2 regions of the Thalassospira marina genome follow, and region 2 is predicted to be linked to the other one. Evidence: predicted binding sites of a transcription regulator. Region 2 holds the regulator's gene; the other holds the start of a gene.
What was found. Region 2 encodes HrcA, which represses chaperone genes, less so after heat shock. Its sites were predicted from a motif close to GTTAGCACTCNCCNNNGGNGAGTGCTAAC; they were not measured.
Positions count from the first base shown of each region.

Region 1: a site for HrcA is predicted at 4,182-4,210, ahead of groES (co-chaperone GroES). Genes of this name have one in related genera too.

Region 1 covers NZ_CP024199.1:2,638,634-2,647,334, forward strand. The annotation lists gene CSC3H3_RS12050 (GGDEF domain-containing protein) at 1-1,818, shown strand, start outside; gene groL (chaperonin GroEL) at 2,110-3,765, opposite strand; gene groES (co-chaperone GroES) at 3,828-4,115, opposite strand; gene CSC3H3_RS12065 (DUF805 domain-containing protein) at 4,352-4,753, opposite strand; gene CSC3H3_RS12070 (hypothetical protein) at 4,945-8,001, opposite strand; gene CSC3H3_RS12075 (AraC family transcriptional regulator) at 8,342-8,701, opposite strand, start outside.
Region 2 covers NZ_CP024199.1:4,258,868-4,267,568, reverse strand. The annotation lists gene CSC3H3_RS19405 (LysR family transcriptional regulator) at 1-828, opposite strand, end outside; gene CSC3H3_RS19395 (DMT family transporter) at 1,076-2,026, shown strand; gene CSC3H3_RS19390 (antibiotic biosynthesis monooxygenase family protein) at 2,124-2,471, opposite strand; gene CSC3H3_RS19385 (NIPSNAP family protein) at 2,468-2,797, opposite strand; gene CSC3H3_RS19380 (DMT family transporter) at 2,848-3,750, opposite strand; gene CSC3H3_RS19375 (ArsR/SmtB family transcription factor) at 3,833-4,528, shown strand; gene cobB (Sir2 family NAD+-dependent deacetylase) at 4,495-5,256, opposite strand; gene grpE (nucleotide exchange factor GrpE) at 5,417-6,061, opposite strand; gene hrcA (heat-inducible transcriptional repressor HrcA) at 6,114-7,172, opposite strand; gene rph (ribonuclease PH) at 7,434-8,150, shown strand; gene rdgB (RdgB/HAM1 family non-canonical purine NTP pyrophosphatase) at 8,224-8,701, shown strand, end outside.

The sequences.
Region 1 (8,701 bases), 1.6 Mb from region 2:
CTGTTCATGCTGGGCGCGCAAACATTGAAAGAACACCATGTCGCCCGCGACAAGGCGCTTGATACCACCGATTTCGCCATTGCCACCTATGCCGATAATCTTTCCGTCACCCTGCTAAAGGCCGATGGTGTTGCCCTGATTGCCACCCGCGCCATTCTGGCCAATCAGCCCGTCACAACACTGGAAGACCAGCTTGCCGCCATCATCCAGGATGACCGCGACCTTGTGGGCTATATCCAGCTTGATGCATCAGGCAACATTGTTCACGAATTTACCTTTCAGGGCCTGAATGCCCAAAACCTGCCAACAGCAGCCATTCTGGCCCGCCACCGTGATTCCTGGCAGGAACCGGCTTTGCGCGCGTCCGAAAATGTCGGGATGAAGGCGGGATATGTTGCCATTGAACGGGGCATGTGGGCCAAAAACGGTACATTTTCCGGCGTCGTTATTGTTCTTGTCCGTGCTGCCACCCCGTACGAGGACACCCCCCTTGAACGGTTTCTTGCCAAATCAAAAACACGCATATCAACCTATAACAATGTCAATCTAACCACCGAATCCCATCTCAATTCCGCCAAAACACCAAAATGGCTATCCGAGAAAAAGGAAAATGCCTTCTGGGCGTTTTATTATGACGAACATTCGATGGAGGCGAATTCCGTCACCATTCTGGGTGATTTCGTGCTGGGCAAACGCAACATACCTGGCCTGCCTGTAACCATTTACATGCAGGTGCCCGTCAGCGAATTTATGGATGCCTTCGAGGTTACGCGTCGCAGCGCCATTATCGCGTCCATCGTGGTGGTGGCTGTTACCCTGTTTCTGTTTTTACAAATCCGCATCGACAGGCGGGCAAAGCGCCGCGATGCGCGCCGTCGCAACGAACTCGACAAACGGTTGCAATTCGCGCTGGATTCAACCGGCCAGGGCCTGTGGGACTGGGATTTTGAAAAACAGAAAGGCTATTTCTCGTCCAACCTTTATGGCCTGCTGGCCCTGCCGCAGGGTGAAATCTGCCTGACCTTTGAAAGCTTTGCCGATCGCATCCACCCCGATGACCGTGAATTGTTCAGCCACACCATCGATGAACATATCGTTGGCAGCAAACCGGTTTTTGAAATCGAGGTCCGCATGCAGGCAGGCAGCACCGGCCAGTGGGTGTGGTTCCAGCATTCAGGTTCGGTCATTGAATGGGGCGATGATGACCACCCCAAACGCATGATCGGCCTGCTTAAAAACGTGCATCAGCAAAAACTGCGCCGCATAGAACTGGAATTTGAAGCCAGCCATGACCCGTTAACCGGCCTGTTTAACCGGGCTGCGTTCGAAGACCGTGTAGCACGCATCCACGCCCAAACCCGTCGTATTGGCACGCCCTACAGCATGATCATGCTGGATGTGGACCATTTCAAACGGGTCAATGACACCTATGGGCACAATTGCGGTGATATTGTTCTTAAAAACGTTGCCAGCCTTGCTCTTGGCTGCCTGCGGTTCGAAGAAGAAAAACTGTTCTTCCGCCTCGGCGGTGAAGAATTCGTCATTCTGCTGCCCCACAGCGATAGCCAGGCCGGTGTGACCCTGGCCGAACGCATCCGTCGCAAAATTGAAAACAGCCCGATCCAGGCCGGCAAGCACCGCATCAAAATCACCCTTAGCGCGGGTGTTGCCACCAACCAGGATGATGAAGATCCCCTCACCACCCTGAAACGGGCCGACTGGGCGCTTTATGAAGCCAAGGAAACCGGCCGCAACCGCGTTTGCCACGCGACCGGCACCAATGATGTTGCCGTAACGTCACTAAAAGACGCGGGCTGAACACCAAGCTGTCAATTCGAGGGGGGGCATTTCATCTGCCCCCTTCCGGAACCGTGCGAAACTGCCGTCAATAACGATGGCAGTCCACCATCGCCTGTGCCGCGCAAACGACGCTGCACCAGACTGCGGCCGATAACTAACCAAACACACATAACTCAGCCGCAAGGTGGCGAAGACCCAACCAGTTATATCCGGGCACACCACCGCTTACCATCGGCGGATCCCCAACGAAAAAGGACCCCGCAAAGCGGAGCCCTTTTCCTAACCGTAAGGTAAGCTGGTGGGTAAGGCTTAGAAGCCCATACCGCCCATGCCACCCATACCGCCCATGCCACCCATGTCAGGTGCGCCACCGGCAGATTTTTCTTCCGGCTTTTCAGCGATCATGCATTCGGTGGTGATCAGCAGGCCAGCAACCGAAGCTGCGTCCTGAAGTGCGGTACGAACAACCTTGGCCGGGTCGATGATGCCGGCTTTAACCAGGTTGGTGTATTCGCTCTTCTGGGCGTCGAAACCGAATTCAACGTCGTCCTGCTCGAGCAGCTTGCCAGCAACAACGGCACCGTCAACACCGGCGTTCTGTGCGATCTGGCGGACCGGAGCCTGCAGAGCGCGACGAACGATGTCGATACCGATGGTCTGGTCGTGGTTTGCACCTTCAAGACCGTCAAGCGCGCGGGTTGCGTACAGCAGAGCCGTACCACCACCAGCAACGATGCCTTCTTCAACAGCAGCGCGGGTTGCGTGCAGAGCATCGTCAACGCGGTCTTTACGTTCTTTCACTTCGATTTCCGAAGCGCCACCGATCTTGATCACGGCAACACCGCCAGCGAGTTTCGCCAGACGTTCCTGCAGTTTTTCACGATCGTAATCAGAGGTGGTTTCTTCGATCTGAGCGCGGATCTGGCCAACGCGGGCTTCGATCTGTGCTTTCTCGCCAGCACCGTCAACGATGGTGGTTTCTTCTTTGGTGATGGTAACCGACTTGGCGGTACCGAGCATGTCGAGGCTGACATTCTCAAGCTTGATGCCGAGATCTTCAGAAACGACCTGACCACCGGTGAGGATGGCGATGTCTTCAAGCATGGCTTTACGACGGTCACCAAAGCCCGGAGCCTTAACAGCAGCAATCTTCAGACCGCCGCGCAGCTTGTTGACAACCAGGGTTGCCAGGGCTTCGCCTTCAACGTCTTCAGCAATGATCAGAAGCGGCTTGCCCGACTGAACAACGGCTTCGAGCAGCGGCAGCATCGGCTGCAGCGAAGAAACCTTTTTGTCGAACAGCAGGATGTACGGGCTGTCGAGTTCAGCAACCATCTTTTCCGGATTGGTTACGAAATACGGCGACAGGTAACCGCGGTCGAACTGCATGCCTTCGACAACGTCGAGTTCGGTGTGCAGGCCTTTTGCTTCTTCAACGGTGATAACGCCTTCGTTACCAACCTTTTCCATGGCTTCAGCGATCATGTCGCCGACTTCACGGTCGCCATTGGCAGAAATGTTACCAACCTGTGCGATTTCGTCTTTACCCGAAACCTTGCGTGCACGGCTGATGACCGATTCAATAACCTTGCCGGTTGCGAGGTCGATACCGCGCTTCAGGTCCATCGGGTTCATGCCGGCAGCAACAGCCTTGTTGCCTTCACGAACGATAGCCTGGGCCAGAACGGTCGCGGTGGTGGTGCCGTCACCAGCCAGATCGGCGGTTTTGGAAGCCACTTCGCGCAGCATCTGTGCGCCCATGTTTTCAAACTTGTCCGACAGTTCGATTTCCTTGGCAACCGAAACGCCGTCCTTGGTCACGCGCGGTGCGCCAAAGGATTTGTCGATGACAACGTTACGGCCTTTCGGGCCGAGCGTCACTTTAACGGCATCAGCAAGGATATCGACGCCACGCAGCATCTTGGCGCGGGCTTCGGTCGAGAATTTTACGTCTTTAGCAGCCATTGTATTCTTTCCTCTCTATGAGACGGATGAACATCAAACCTTCATCACCCAAACGGGCTGACTTAGGCCAGAATACCCATAATGTCGGATTCTTTCATGATCAGCAGTTCTTCGCCGTCAAGCTTGACTTCGGTGCCCGACCATTTGCCGAACAGAACCTTGTCACCAGCTTTAACGTCAAGGGCGACGAGCGAACCGTCTTCCTTGCGAACGCCTGAGCCAACCGCGACGACTTCGCCTTCCTGCGGCTTTTCTTTCGCGGTATCCGGGATAATGATGCCACCGGCAGTCTTGGTGTCAGATTCGACGCGACGTACCAGTACACGATCATGTAACGGACGGAACTTCATTTTCGACAACTCCGTTTAATAAGCTAAGGCTCAAAATGTTTACGATACTAACCGGGATGAGCCATGGTTAGCACTCACCCCCGGCGAGTGCTAACAGCATGTATGGGAACGCTCGGAAATTGTCAACACCCCAAAGGTACAGGTCGCAAAAAAGTCATATTTTCCGCCACATTCGCGAAAAAACAGGACCTGCCCTGTCAGCCCCCCTAAACCCGGCAAATAAGGCTGGCCACCCCTTAAAAATCGGCATCACCCACGCCGTTCTGGCGGTAATAATCCGCGGGCATCGGGCCAAAGCGATTAGGACCAAGCTGGGTTGGCTTGCACCACCAGATAATGAGCACAATCATCCCGATCAAGGGCAAAAAGATCAGCAGCATCCACCAGCCTGACCGGTCCGTATCGTGAAGCCTGCGCACACCAAGTGCAAGCGTTGGAATGAACGCGACCAGATTAAACAGCGAATTTAACGGTCCTGTCGTATTATCCCAGCCAAATAACGCGGTATCGATAATCGATAGCAGCGTTGCCGCGATCAGGGCAAACAGCTCCCACCACCAGAAGGCCGATCGCGACGATCTATCCTTGAAATTGATGTAATTCATGAATCCGGAACGGATCGCTTCGCCAAAATTCATTCCATCCCCCGCAAATATGAAAAATCCCTCATACACCGCCCGTGCCGATAACACCACACCTCACAATCCGAGAAAATCCGATTGCAACCGAAGCGATACAACATTGAAACACACAAACAAACCGGCACAGAAGGTTTGCCCTCTGTACCGGTTTTAATGGTCTGCTCAACGCCTGTTAACGGGCATTGTTCCTATTGTTTTGCAATATCAACAGGCCCGGTATCAACCAGCTTCAATGCCCAGTTTTCAGCCTTGGTACCATCAAGGTTCAAATACTGCGCCAGATAGGCAAGGCGGTCGGTATCATCGCCTTTTGCCGTGCAGAAACGGTCCTGCAGGTAAAAGGGCGGTGTGGCCTGGTAATAAAGCCGCGCGCGTACCTTTGCCGGGGTGCCATCAATTTCTTTCAGGCTGATTTCGTAGCGCAGGCTATCCCCGCCCTGTTCGGTCGGCCCCACATAATCCGGGTCGGTGCCAACGGCGGTAAAGCCGGCATCTTCGGCAAGGTCGGCCCCTGCTCCCAACGCCTTGGAAATTTCCGTCCGTTCCGCCAGACCAAGATAGCCAGGCGGCGGCAGGCGGTTATCCTTTACCTCGGCACAAATCGAAAGGAAGCTGGTCGTCAGTTCCCCCTGTGGCCGCACATTATGCCCACAGGCAAATTGCGAACCATCCAGCGGCGGAGTGCTGACCAGTTCCTGATAAATCTGCGTCTGGTTCTGGCTGGTTATCACCTCGTAATGGGGTTGATGCAGGCGCTTATCCGGTTCAATCCGCGCATTGCAGCTTTCATCCCACCACAATTCGCCTGTGATCGGTTTATGATTCTGATCCACCAGCACCCCGGCCTTGTTCACCCGGCCCGATGCCCAAATCACCTTATCGCTGGCATCCAGCACCTCGAAATTCACAAAGGCACGGCGGAATCCGACACCTGATGGGAATTTATGCCCGGTATGGCTGGTGATACTGACAGTTGCACCAAGCTTGCCATTGGCAATAACACGGTCATCGCCAAGGCTGATACTGACCGTATCATTTTCCGCCTGCTGGTTAATCGCGCGTGCGGTCAATTCCAGCGGATCAATCGCCTTTTTGGAATTCATCATCGGGTCTGCGGTTGGCACGCCCATAATGTCAGGGAATTGCTGGAACATTTTCACCAGAAACAGGTTCAGCCCCACCAGCGTATGCTTGGCAAATCCTTCGCGCTGTTCAAGGTCGATATCTCCGGGCGCAAAGGTGTTGGCTGCCGCCGGGAAATTTGAAAACTCCTGGATACTGGCAATCTTGCTTTTGAATGTGCCACCTTCATCACGCGAAGGCATATGGCAATCCTGGCAGGTTTCCGGCACCGATCCCGCACCGCCGGGCAATGGCCCGTCAATAGTGGTTCCCGTGCGATAGGCGCTAAAGGCCCATTCGGCATAGGTTGTCTGCTCGTATACATGGGCAATTGTCTTACCATCATGCAGCACGGGCAAATGTACCGTATGGCAGGTCCCGCACATTTCCGATGTGCTGATCGCATCACCCTTTTCCGGTTTGATGCCCAGGGTATAGTCCATCGGGTGGGTTTGGGGTTTATCAAACGGGCCAAACAGCTTGCCTGCCGGACCAACCAGGAAACTGCCGGTAAAGGTTTTGCCAAAACCGGTATTATCCGCATTGATCAATTCCTGGCGTTTCAGCACACAGGCATTTTGCGGGTCATTGGCATATTTTTCCGTCGCCTCCTTGCCCAGCACCATCTGATGGCAAGCCATGCATGAAATTCCGTCGCGTGCCAGCGCCCCATAGGATGCGTGGCCTGCACTCGGGTTTTCGGGCGGATATGGCACGGCATTAACAATATCGCGGTCAAATACACCGCAATCACCGGCATTATCGGTTGCATGGTCAATCTGGAATTGCCGCTGGCCCAAAATACCGTGGCAGCCCAAACAAGTTGTCTGCACCAGATCGGCCTGGTCATGATGGAAGGTCTGGGTCTCACTTGCCATTTGCGCAAAAAAGATCGGGTCACGCCCGGCAAGGCCCATCGGCGATGACCGCCATGTTGCATAGGGCGACAAATTAAGCAGCTTGTCGCTTTGCGGGTCCGGCATTGTCATATCAAACTGCAGGCCAGTGCTGCCTGCATCGTGGCATCCAGTGCATTGGTCACTGGTCAGATACTGGCTTTGCGGCGATGGCCCTTTGGCCGGCATCCAGACATTGTCATAGGTTTGCGATGGCATGATAAAGCTGTGGTCCGGCACGGCACCAAACCGGTCTGCCTTGCGCAGCAGTGCCAGCAATTCCTGTAATGGCTCGGCACGTTTTTGGCCATGCGGCACTGGTCGTGCTTCCATATGCGCCCGCAGGGAATGGATATCATCGCCCATATCATCATCGGCTGCGGCGGTTGCCGTGGCTTTCGTCCCGGTTCGCGGTACGGCACCTGTGCCGATATATTGACCGGCAAAAAAGTCCTGCGACAAAAACACTTCCGGCTGGCCGGGATGGCCTTCCATATTGCGTTCTTCGGCAAAAGTCAGGTCGTGGGCAGAACCATGGCAATTCACGCAATATTGCCCAAAACCCATATTGGGCGGCGCATTGCTTTCGCCCGCGGGCCAATCTGGTGCCCAGCCTTCACCGGGCCAGCCATACCAGCCCCAAAACCAGCCATCCTTTGACCCTTGTGCATCACGCACCATAATCGCAGCACCACTGGTTGGGAAAAGATAGTTGGGGTCGTATTTGGCGCAGGCTGCCGCTGGTTCGGGATACATTTCCTTCACCATCATCGCGCCATCGGGAATGGCGGCTTGCGGGTCCGGGTGGGCTTTGCCGGTGGGCCGGTTTTTTTCCAGCCATGTCACCATATCGGGCGAATACCAGATCACAACCGGCGCATGCGTCCCGTGATAGGTTCCGTCCCATGGCGCGCCTTTCTGCCCGGCAACCCGGGCGGCGGTATAGGGGCCGGTATCGCGGACATATTTGTCACGCACCCAGCCCGATGCCGTATCGCGGTGACACCAGTTATTGAAAAACTGCGACAATGCCGCTTCATATTCGTTTAATGGCAACGCACCGGGATGGCGCACCGTTTCGGTTAGCGATTTGCAATATTCATGATCGGTTGGCACCATCGGCGTATCGCGCAGTGCCGTTTCGCATGTTTGTGCGATGGCAACGCTTGCAACGCAGCTCGCCATCCCTGCCAGCATAAAAGCCCGCAGCTTTCCCCAATATTTCATGGCCCCTCTCTCCTTGTCGCCAGCAGCACCCCGCGCGCTGGCTCCATGGAAAAACTTTAAGGGCCGACAAAATCACCATCAACCTTAAATTGATGAATATGAAATATATTTAATTTTTAAACGAAATTTTCGTCACAATAATCAGCAGCCATCGTCATGAGATCCACCTTTCACCCGCGCCGGAAAAACCACTGAAAACGGTGGCGCTCCGGCCCCATCAAATCAAAAATCAATCTCTCACCCGCAACATGACGCATCGAAATTTCGCTACCAACCCCGCCTCGGAAACTCACCAAAATTCAGGGTTCCCATAGCCCTGTGTAATACGCAATGGCGCCACTCAATCCCGGTGCCCCTCCTGCCGTGCGCTTCGCCGCCATTGCGCCGGGGTCAAACCCATGTGGTTTTTAAATGCCCGCTGAAACGCGGCCTCGGACTGATAGCCGACCATTTCACCCACCGCGCCCGTTGAATGATCCTGTTTTTCCAACAGGTTTGCCGCCCGCATCATCCGGATTTCCAGCAACAGATCATTGGCAGAATAGCCCAGAAGATCCTGAAAATGGCGCACCAGCGTTGCCCGCGACATATGGCAAAGCTCGGCAAACTTCGGCAAAGTCCAATTCCGGCCCGGATCATCCAGCATCGCAATAAGTGCCGGGTTCAAACGCGGATGCCCGGCCAACGCCAGCAACCCTAC
Region 2 (8,701 bases):
AAGCCGGTACCACCAGCTTGACATGAAATCGGGAAAATCCAGCGCGACAAGTTCGCGACGATCAACATATTTGCGGGCGACAACATCGGTGCTTGCCACAATGCCATGGCCTTCGCGCGCCGCCTCAAGCGCCCAGATATGATGGCTGAAGGTCCAGCAGTCAGACAGCGAAAAACGGGTTTCCTCAAACCAGGAATTGATTTGTGAAAACTGTTCGCTATCACTGTCGATCAACAGAATATCGCGTGGTTCAAGCTGCGAAACATCGACACTGGTGCCTTTAAAACCGCGCCGTTCCAGCCAGTGCGGCGATACCAGCGCATGATAGATTTCCGGTGTCAGAAGCTCCATGGTCCAGCCTTCCGGGCCGGGCAGGTCTTTGGGCGCGATCTGAAGTGCCAGATCAATTTCCAGCGGGTCCAGGTCGTCATCAAATTCGATTTTGCGAAACTGGACAGGGATATCGCCAGGAATGGCAGCACGCAGACTGTCGAGTTCCTCGATCAGGATGCTTAGCGCCGGGGTCGCCAGTGCCCCGATCCGGATGGCACGGCCTTTATCCGGGCCAATTTCGCTGGTGATGCCGGAAATATCGTCAAGGGCGGCGGTCAGGCGTGGCAAAAGCTGGCGTGCCGATTTGGTCAGCGACAGGCCGCGCCCCTTGCGCACAAACAGAACCACGCCCACGCTTTCCTCAAGCTGGCGCAGCTGATGGCTGATTGCGCTTTGCGTCACATTCAGTTCTTCGGCGGCATCTTTCACGCTTTGATGGCGGGCCGTGGCTTCGAAGGCGACAAGGGCGCGTAAGGGCGGTAATTTGCGACGCATTCTGGTGTTCCGCTAACAGGCAATATGGGACGATCCTGTTTATCAGGACCGGCCTTCTGTTTTGCACAAAATTTTCTCATCGGTCGCTGAAAACTCTTCATTCGTTTTTTTGAATGGTTCCGGGCAAGATACTTGCGAGAGGGTTTCCAGACCTTTTGTCTCCTTGCGCCACCCGCAGTATCCGACTGATCCCGGCTTTGGAAACTCCCTCTTTATCCTTTTCATATCGAACAACAGGAAGTTGGCCATGACCAGGACGCTGGCGCGCCTGAGCGGAAATTTGCGCGGCGTTTTATGGATGACCGGCGCGATGGCATCGGGCGTTTTTGTCGATGTCTGTGCCAAGCTGGTTTCGGCCGATATCCCGACAGCCCAGATTCTGGCCATGCGGGCCATTCTAACGGTGGCGGCCTTCCTGGTGATTTTGATGTTTGTGGGCACCCGCCAGGTGCGCACACGCCGCCCCTATGCCCATATGTTGCGCGGGGTGCTGTGGTACGGGTCGCTGTTTTGCGTGTTCTATGCCCTGCGACAAATGAGCATCAGCGAAGTAAACGCCTATCTGTTTATCGAGGCATTGCTGACCGTGATGCTTGCTGTGGTGTTTCTTGGCGAAAAGCTGACAGCCCGTAAGTTGGCCGCAACCCTTTTGGGGCTGGTCGGTGTCTGGATTATGTGTGCCCCGAAAATGAATGGTTTTGGTGTGCCGCTGGGTGTTGCTGGTGCACTGGCCGGGGCGTTCTGTTTTTCGGCGCAAACCCTGTTTGCCAAGGTTCTGACCCGGACAGAAACCAATTTTTCCATGCTGTTCTGGCCACAAATTGTAGCCGTGGTCATCTGGGTGCCAGTTGGCGTTATATTGTGGCAGCCAGCGGCCCTTTCTGACTGGGCCTTTGCGGGCGGTGCCGGGTTTTTCGCGATGCTGACCAATTACATGGTGCTGCGCGCTGTGCGTGTTGCCGACGCCAGTGTTATTTCGCCTGCGGCCTATACCGCCCTGCCATTTTCGCTGGCAATGGACCTGATCTTTTTTGACATGTTCCCGATGCCGATCATTTTTGTCGGCGCCGGACTGGTGGTTCTGGCCGTTATGCTGCTTGATTTCAAGGGATCAGCCAAACCCGCCCCATCGGCGGATGAGGACGAAGATATTGCCCCGTCAGTCTCGACAAAACAGCAGGCTGATGCCAGGGTTTAAGCCCGGCATTTAAACAGTGCCTGCGCGCAGGGTAGCCTCCGCCTTCACCAAAGAATTGATCCGCCCGAACCTGAAAAATGGTTCGGGCGGATTATTTTTAAGCGTTGTGATGGTTTTTGGAATCAGGTGGCACATCGCCGCGTTCGGTCGTGCCGTAATCGCGCATCACATGGGCAACACGCAGGCGGTAATCCTGAAAAATGCGGGTGCGGCCTTGCGATTGTGCCGCGCGATGTTCTTCAAGATTGCGCCAGGCTTTGACCGCCTCTTCATCCCGCCAGAAAGAAAGCGACAGGATTTTTCCTGGTGTGGTGATGCTTTCAAACCGTTCGATCGAGATAAAACCATCAATCCCGTCAAGAAGCGGTCGAAGATCGCCGGCAATGTCGAAATAGTCGGACTTATATTCGGCTTTGGGGATGACTTCGAAAATCACGGCAATCATGGTTCGATCCTTGTGGCATGCGGGCCGGAAGCCAGTTTGTAAAACTGTCGTTCTTCGCGGCGAATGAATTGTTCCTTTTTGGCGAATCGGTAATTTTCTTGGCCTAGCGGGTCGGCCATCAGGCGGGTGCGATAGGCTTCGTAAGCTGCAAGGTTTGGCAGGGTATAAACGCCATAGGCGGTGGTGGTTGTGCCCTCATGGGGTGCAAAATAACCGATCAGATCTGCCCCGCAGCGCGGAATCGCCTGGCCCCAGTTGCGTGCATATTCTTCAAAGGCGTCTTTTTTATAAGGGTCAATTTCATAGCGGATAAAACAGGTCAGCATCTTGAATCTCTTTTCTATGTCAGGAGGGGGGAGGAGGATAATGGGTTGGGTCAGTGTGTCGGTTTGGCCTTTTCTGGCCAGTTCAGGATGACAACCCCGGCCAGCGCAATGGCAATGCCCGCCAGTGTTCGTGGACCCGGGGTTTCGTGCAGAATGAAAATGCCAAGAAAAACGCCGATTCCGGCCCGTAGATAGCTTTGGCTGACAACCCCCATGGGGCCCAGTGTTTTGACCAGCCGGAAATACAGCATCAACGCCACGCCGGTACAAAAGACCGACAGGATGATGACAGCAGAAATGGCTGATAAGGATGGCCGCAACGCCCAGGGGTGATCGTTAACCAGGCAAAGCGGGATCAGCCAGATTGCCGCCCAGATCATGGTGCCAGCTGCGGTAACGGAAGGGGCAAAGGCAGTGAATTTTTTGCCATAAAGGGCACTGCAGGCATAAAGAAAGGCACCGGTCAAAACGGCCAGTTGCCCCATAAGATGCTGCCCTAAACCATTTAGTGCAGCCGGGCCGACAATAAGGATGACGCCCCCCAGACCCGTTAGGGCCCCGAGAAGCTTTAACCCGTTTATCTGATCGCGGTGGATGAGAAACAGCGAGATGAAAAACAGAAAAACCGGCGATGTCGAATTCAGGACGCTGGCAAGGCCGCTATCGACATATTGCTGGCCCCAGGCAAGGATTGTCCAGGCGCCAATGGAATTGAAAAATGCCTGCACCAGCAGGTGTGCCCAGATTTTCGCATCACGCGGAAAATGCTGTTTTTGTCCGAAAACAATGGCAGTCAAAAAGACCGCGGCAATGCTGACGCGCAAAGCAATCAGTGTAAGGGGCGGAATTTCCGCCACGGCAATTTTGATAAAAATATAGGACGAGCCCCATAACAGGGCCAACATTCCCAATAACAGCAGTTCGCCGATAAAGGCGGTTCGCGACAGGTTCATGGTTTTTCCAGCGACCAAAACTTGTGGTGTTGGCGCCATTATCGCGATTGTTTGACAGGAATGTTTCGATTAGGATCGAACTATGAAAGAAGGACCGGACATTGCCCGTGTGGCAGCACTTATTGGTGATCCGGCGCGGGCAAATATGCTGACCGCGCTGATGTCCGGTCGTGCCTTGACGGCAACCGAGCTGGCACTTGAAGCTGGTGTTACCGCCCAGACGGCCAGTTCACATCTGGCGAAATTGCATGAAGGCGGCATTTTAGCTGCGCGCAAACAGGGGCGGCACCGCTATTTCACCATTGGTAACCCCGATATTGTCGATTTGCTGGAAACTCTGATGGGGATTGCCCAGCGTACAGGCCATAACCGGGTGCGAACAGGCCCGCGTGACCCTGCATTGCGCAAGGCCCGCATTTGTTATGACCATCTGGCGGGTGAAATGGGTGTGACCCTGTTTGAGAAACTGCAACAACATCAAGTGGTTGAATTTGATGATGTTGGCGATATCCGCCTGACCAGGCAGGGTGCCACCTTTATCGAAGGTTTTGGCCTTGATCTGGCGGAAATGCGCCAGCTACGCCGCCCGTTATGCCGCGAATGCCTGGATTGGAGCATGCGGCGTTCACATCTGGCGGGGGCTTTGGGTGCCGGGCTGTTGCAACGTATGCTTGATCTTGGCTGGGCCAGGCGATTAAACGATTCGCGCGTGATCGATTTTACCCCGGCAGGGGAAAAGGCCTTTTACGACCTGTTTTTGGCCCTTCCCAGTAACTGATCGACAAATTCAGGCACGCATTTGGTGGCCGGACCATATAGGGCATGGTCAAACAGGCTGGCCCCGTCGCTGGGCTCAAGGTTGATTTCAAGAGTCTCGGCCTGCGCCTGATGATGGGCAACTTCAACAAACCCCGCCGCAGGATAAACATTGCCCGATGTGCCGATCGATATGAAAAGGCCGCAATTTTCAAGCGCCTGATAGATCCGCTCCATCTCCAGCGGCATTTCCCCAAACCACACCACATGCGGGCGAAGGCCGCCTGTTTTGCCACAGGCCGGGCATGTATCGCCCGCACCCAAATCATCCTGCCAGGGTGAAATGGCATCGCAGTGATTGCAGCGCACTTTTAATAATTCACCATGCATGTGGATCAGGTTTTTGCTGCCTGCGCGACCATGCAGGTCATCGATATTTTGTGTTACCAGCAACACTTCACCGGGCCATTCCTGTTCCAGCCGGACAAGGGCCTGATGCGCTGCATTGGGGATGACGCTGGCATCATGCAGGATTTGGCGCCGGTCATTGTAAAAGGACTGCACCAGTTCCGGATTGGCGATGAAGGCTTCGGGGGTCGCAACCTCGGAAATATCGTATCTGGCCCAAATGCCATCCGGGTCGCGAAAGGTGTGCAAACCGCTTTCGCGCGAAATGCCGGCCCCCGTCAGAATGACAATCGGTGCGGCCTCGTTGCGCAATATCTCGATCAGGGTGCTGGAAATGCTCATGGCTGCTCCGGTCTTTCAAAAATCCGGGCGTAGCTTACAACATTGAAATGCCCCCTCCAATCTGATGTGCCGGTAGAAAGGCCGTCATAAAAGCAGGCAAAAAAAATGGCCCCGGCAAAGTGCGCGGGGCCATTTTGAAAATTAACATCGGGCCGTTTGATCAGGCCGAAGTATCAACATTGCTGCCCGGCTCGGCGCTGGTATCGGGGGCGGCACCCTTGGCAACGCCAACCATGGCCGGGCGCAGAAGGCGACCTTTCAGCACATAACCTGCCTGCATCACCTGGGCGACATGGCCTTCAGGATGTTCAGCACTTGGCATTTCAAAAACAGCCTGGTGTTTGTTCGGGTCAAGCTTTTCGCCCAGCGGCTCCATCTTTTCGATGCCGTTCTGCTCGAACGATTTCAAAAGGGTACGCTCGGTCATTTCAACGCCTTCGATCAGCGTTTTCATCGCTTCATTCTGCTGCGAACCATCGCCAGCAGCCTCAAGGGCGCGGCGCAGGTTATCGCCAACATCAAGCAGGTCGCGTGCGAATTTGGTAATGGCGTAGTTAGCCGAATCCTCGACGTCCTTCTTGGCGCGACGGCGGATATTTTCGGCTTCGGCCGCGGTGCGCAGCAGGCGGTCTTTCAGCTCGGCATTTTCGGCCTGCAGGGCGGCAATCACGTCGTCAGCGCTGCCAGCAGCATCAGCTTGGTCCTGTGCCACGTCTTCCTGTGCGGCTTCCTCGGCGGCGACCTGTTCGGCCGGCGATGCGTTCTGCATTTCTTCTTCGGTGGTGTTTTTTGCGGTTTCCGTCATTGTTGGACTACCTTCATTTGTTGTGTGGCCTGACACGCAGCGCCACATAAAATTAACCAATCAGTCGCCCGACCAGTTTGGCGGTATAGTCGACCAGCGGAATTATGCGGGCATAATTGATCCGCGTCGGTCCGACAACCCCGATTGCGCCGACAATGCTTCCTTCGGCGTTCTGATAGGGCGATATCACCATCGACAAACCCGATCCACCAAACAGCTTGTTTTCGGTCCCGATAAAAATCTGAACCCCTTCCGCTTCCGATGTGACGTCCAGAAGTTCGATCATCTGATCGCGGGCTTCCAGAACGTTAAACAGTCGACGGACGGTTTCAAGCTGCTCGATCGTGGCAATATTCTCCAATAGCTGTGATTGCCCCTTAATGATTAGCGACGAATCCTTAACCCCGCCTGCCCAGGTTGCAATGCCTGCATCAATCAGGCTGGCGGAAAGAACGTCAAGCTCCGTCTGGATGCGTTCGCGTTCGCGTGCGACCAGAAGGCGTGCATCATCAAGTGTTTTTCCAGCTAGCTGCGTATTTAGATAATTCGCCGCTTCTGTCAATGCCGAGGTCGGCATATTGGTTGGCACATCGACAATGCGGTTTTCCACACTGCCATTCTGCGAAACCAGTACAGCCAGTACCTTGCCCGGCGAAAGTGGCACGAATTCGATCTGTTTAAGGCGAAGCCCGTCGGTTTTTGGTGCAACAACCAGACCGGCACAGCGTGACAGACCCGAAAGCATGCTGGTGGCTTCGCCCAGCATTTCATCAAGCGAATAACCCGCGCGTTCGCAGTTTTTCGTCAATTGGTCGCGCTCGGCATTGGGCAGGTCGCCCACCTCCATCAGCGCATTGACAAAAAGGCGTAATCCCTTCTCGCTGGGCAGGCGGCCAGCCGAAATATGCGGTGCAACCAGAAGCCCCTGATCTTCAAGATCGGCCATGACATTGCGCACGGTTGCCGCCGAAAGCTTTTCGGAAAGGCGCCGGGCAATGGTGCGCGATCCGATCGGTTCGCCGGTTTCGACATAGGCATCAACGATCTGACGGAACACCTCGCGGGATCGTTCATTCAGATCACCCAGCATTGTGTTGTCCAAAAGTGCCATTCAAGACCCTGTCAAATACGGTTTTGTGCAATCCTTCGAATTTAGACAGCCCCTTTCGCGGCGTCAATTGCAGGCTGGATGGGGGCAGGGGCCACATATTTGCATCTTTGCAGGCATATGGGCCTGTCGGGGTGATCAAACCGGCAAGAAACCGGGGAAAATGCTGGACCTTTGCAGGTGGGGCCATTAGCTTGGCCGCATTCAGGATCTGGCCTGCCATCCTGCCGGCTGGTTTAATCATTTTCTTACGAGGTTCCCTTTATGCGTCCTTCCGGTCGTTCCCTTGATCAGCTTCGCGACGTCACCATTGAAACCGGTGTCAGCAAATATGCCGAAGGCTCCTGCCTGATTAAATTTGGTGATACGCATGTTCTGTGTACTGCCACGGTCGAAGACAAGGTTCCTGGCTGGATGCGCAATTCGGGCAAGGGCTGGATCACGGCGGAATATGGCATGCTGCCGCGTGCCACCGATTCGCGCATGCAGCGTGAAGCTACTCGCGGCGGCCAGTCCGGCCGTACCCAGGAAATCCAGCGTCTGATCGGGCGTTCCATTCGTGCCGTCACCGACCTTAAGGCGATGGGCGAAATGCAGATGCGCCTGGATTGTGATGTTATCCAGGCTGATGGCGGCACGCGTACGGCGTCAATCACCGGGGCCTATGTTGCGGCCCATCTGGCGTTTCAGGGCGTTCGCCGCCTTGGCCTGATCAAGGAAATTCCGCTGACTCAGGCGGTGGCGGCCATTTCGTGTGGTATTTACAATGATACCCCGGTTCTTGACCTTGATTACGCCGAAGACAGCAATGCCGGTGCCGATGCCAACTTTGTTCTGGCAGGCAATGGCGGCCTTGTTGAAATTCAGGCTACTGCCGAAGATGTGCCGTTTGACCGCGGTGCGTTTGACCAGATGCTTGATCTGGCGCGCAAGGGCTGTGACGAACTGTTTGCCAAACAGCGCGAAGCCCTGGGTTTGTAAAACCCGCAATCGGCATTGCGATGCCGGTTAACGACCCGGATTATCCCTGCACGACAAACCCACAGGCGGGAAAATGGTACGTCGATTTACGGAAAAGAAGCTGGTGATTGCCAGCCATAACAAAGGCAAGATCGTTGAAATTGCCGAACTGCTTGCCCCTTTCGGGATCGATGTGGTGTCGGCAGGCGATCTTGGCCTGCCAGAGCCTGAGGAAACTGAAAATTCCTTTATCGGCAATGCCCAGTTAAAGGCACTGGCAGCGGCCCGTGCGGCAAAGCTTCCCGCCCTTGCCGATGATTCGGGCATGGCTGTGTGGGCGCTTGATGGTGCACCGGGGATCTATTCCGCCCGCTGGGCCGGGCCGGATCGTGATTTTGATATGGCGATGGAAAAGGTCAATACGGCGGTGGGCAACCACCCTGACCGTCGGGCCGATTTCGTATGTGCCCTTTCGCTGGCTTGGCCTGATGACCATGTTGAGAATTTCGAGGGCCGCATTGAAGGCGATCTGGTGTGGCCAAAACGCGGTAAAAACGGTTTTGGTTATGACC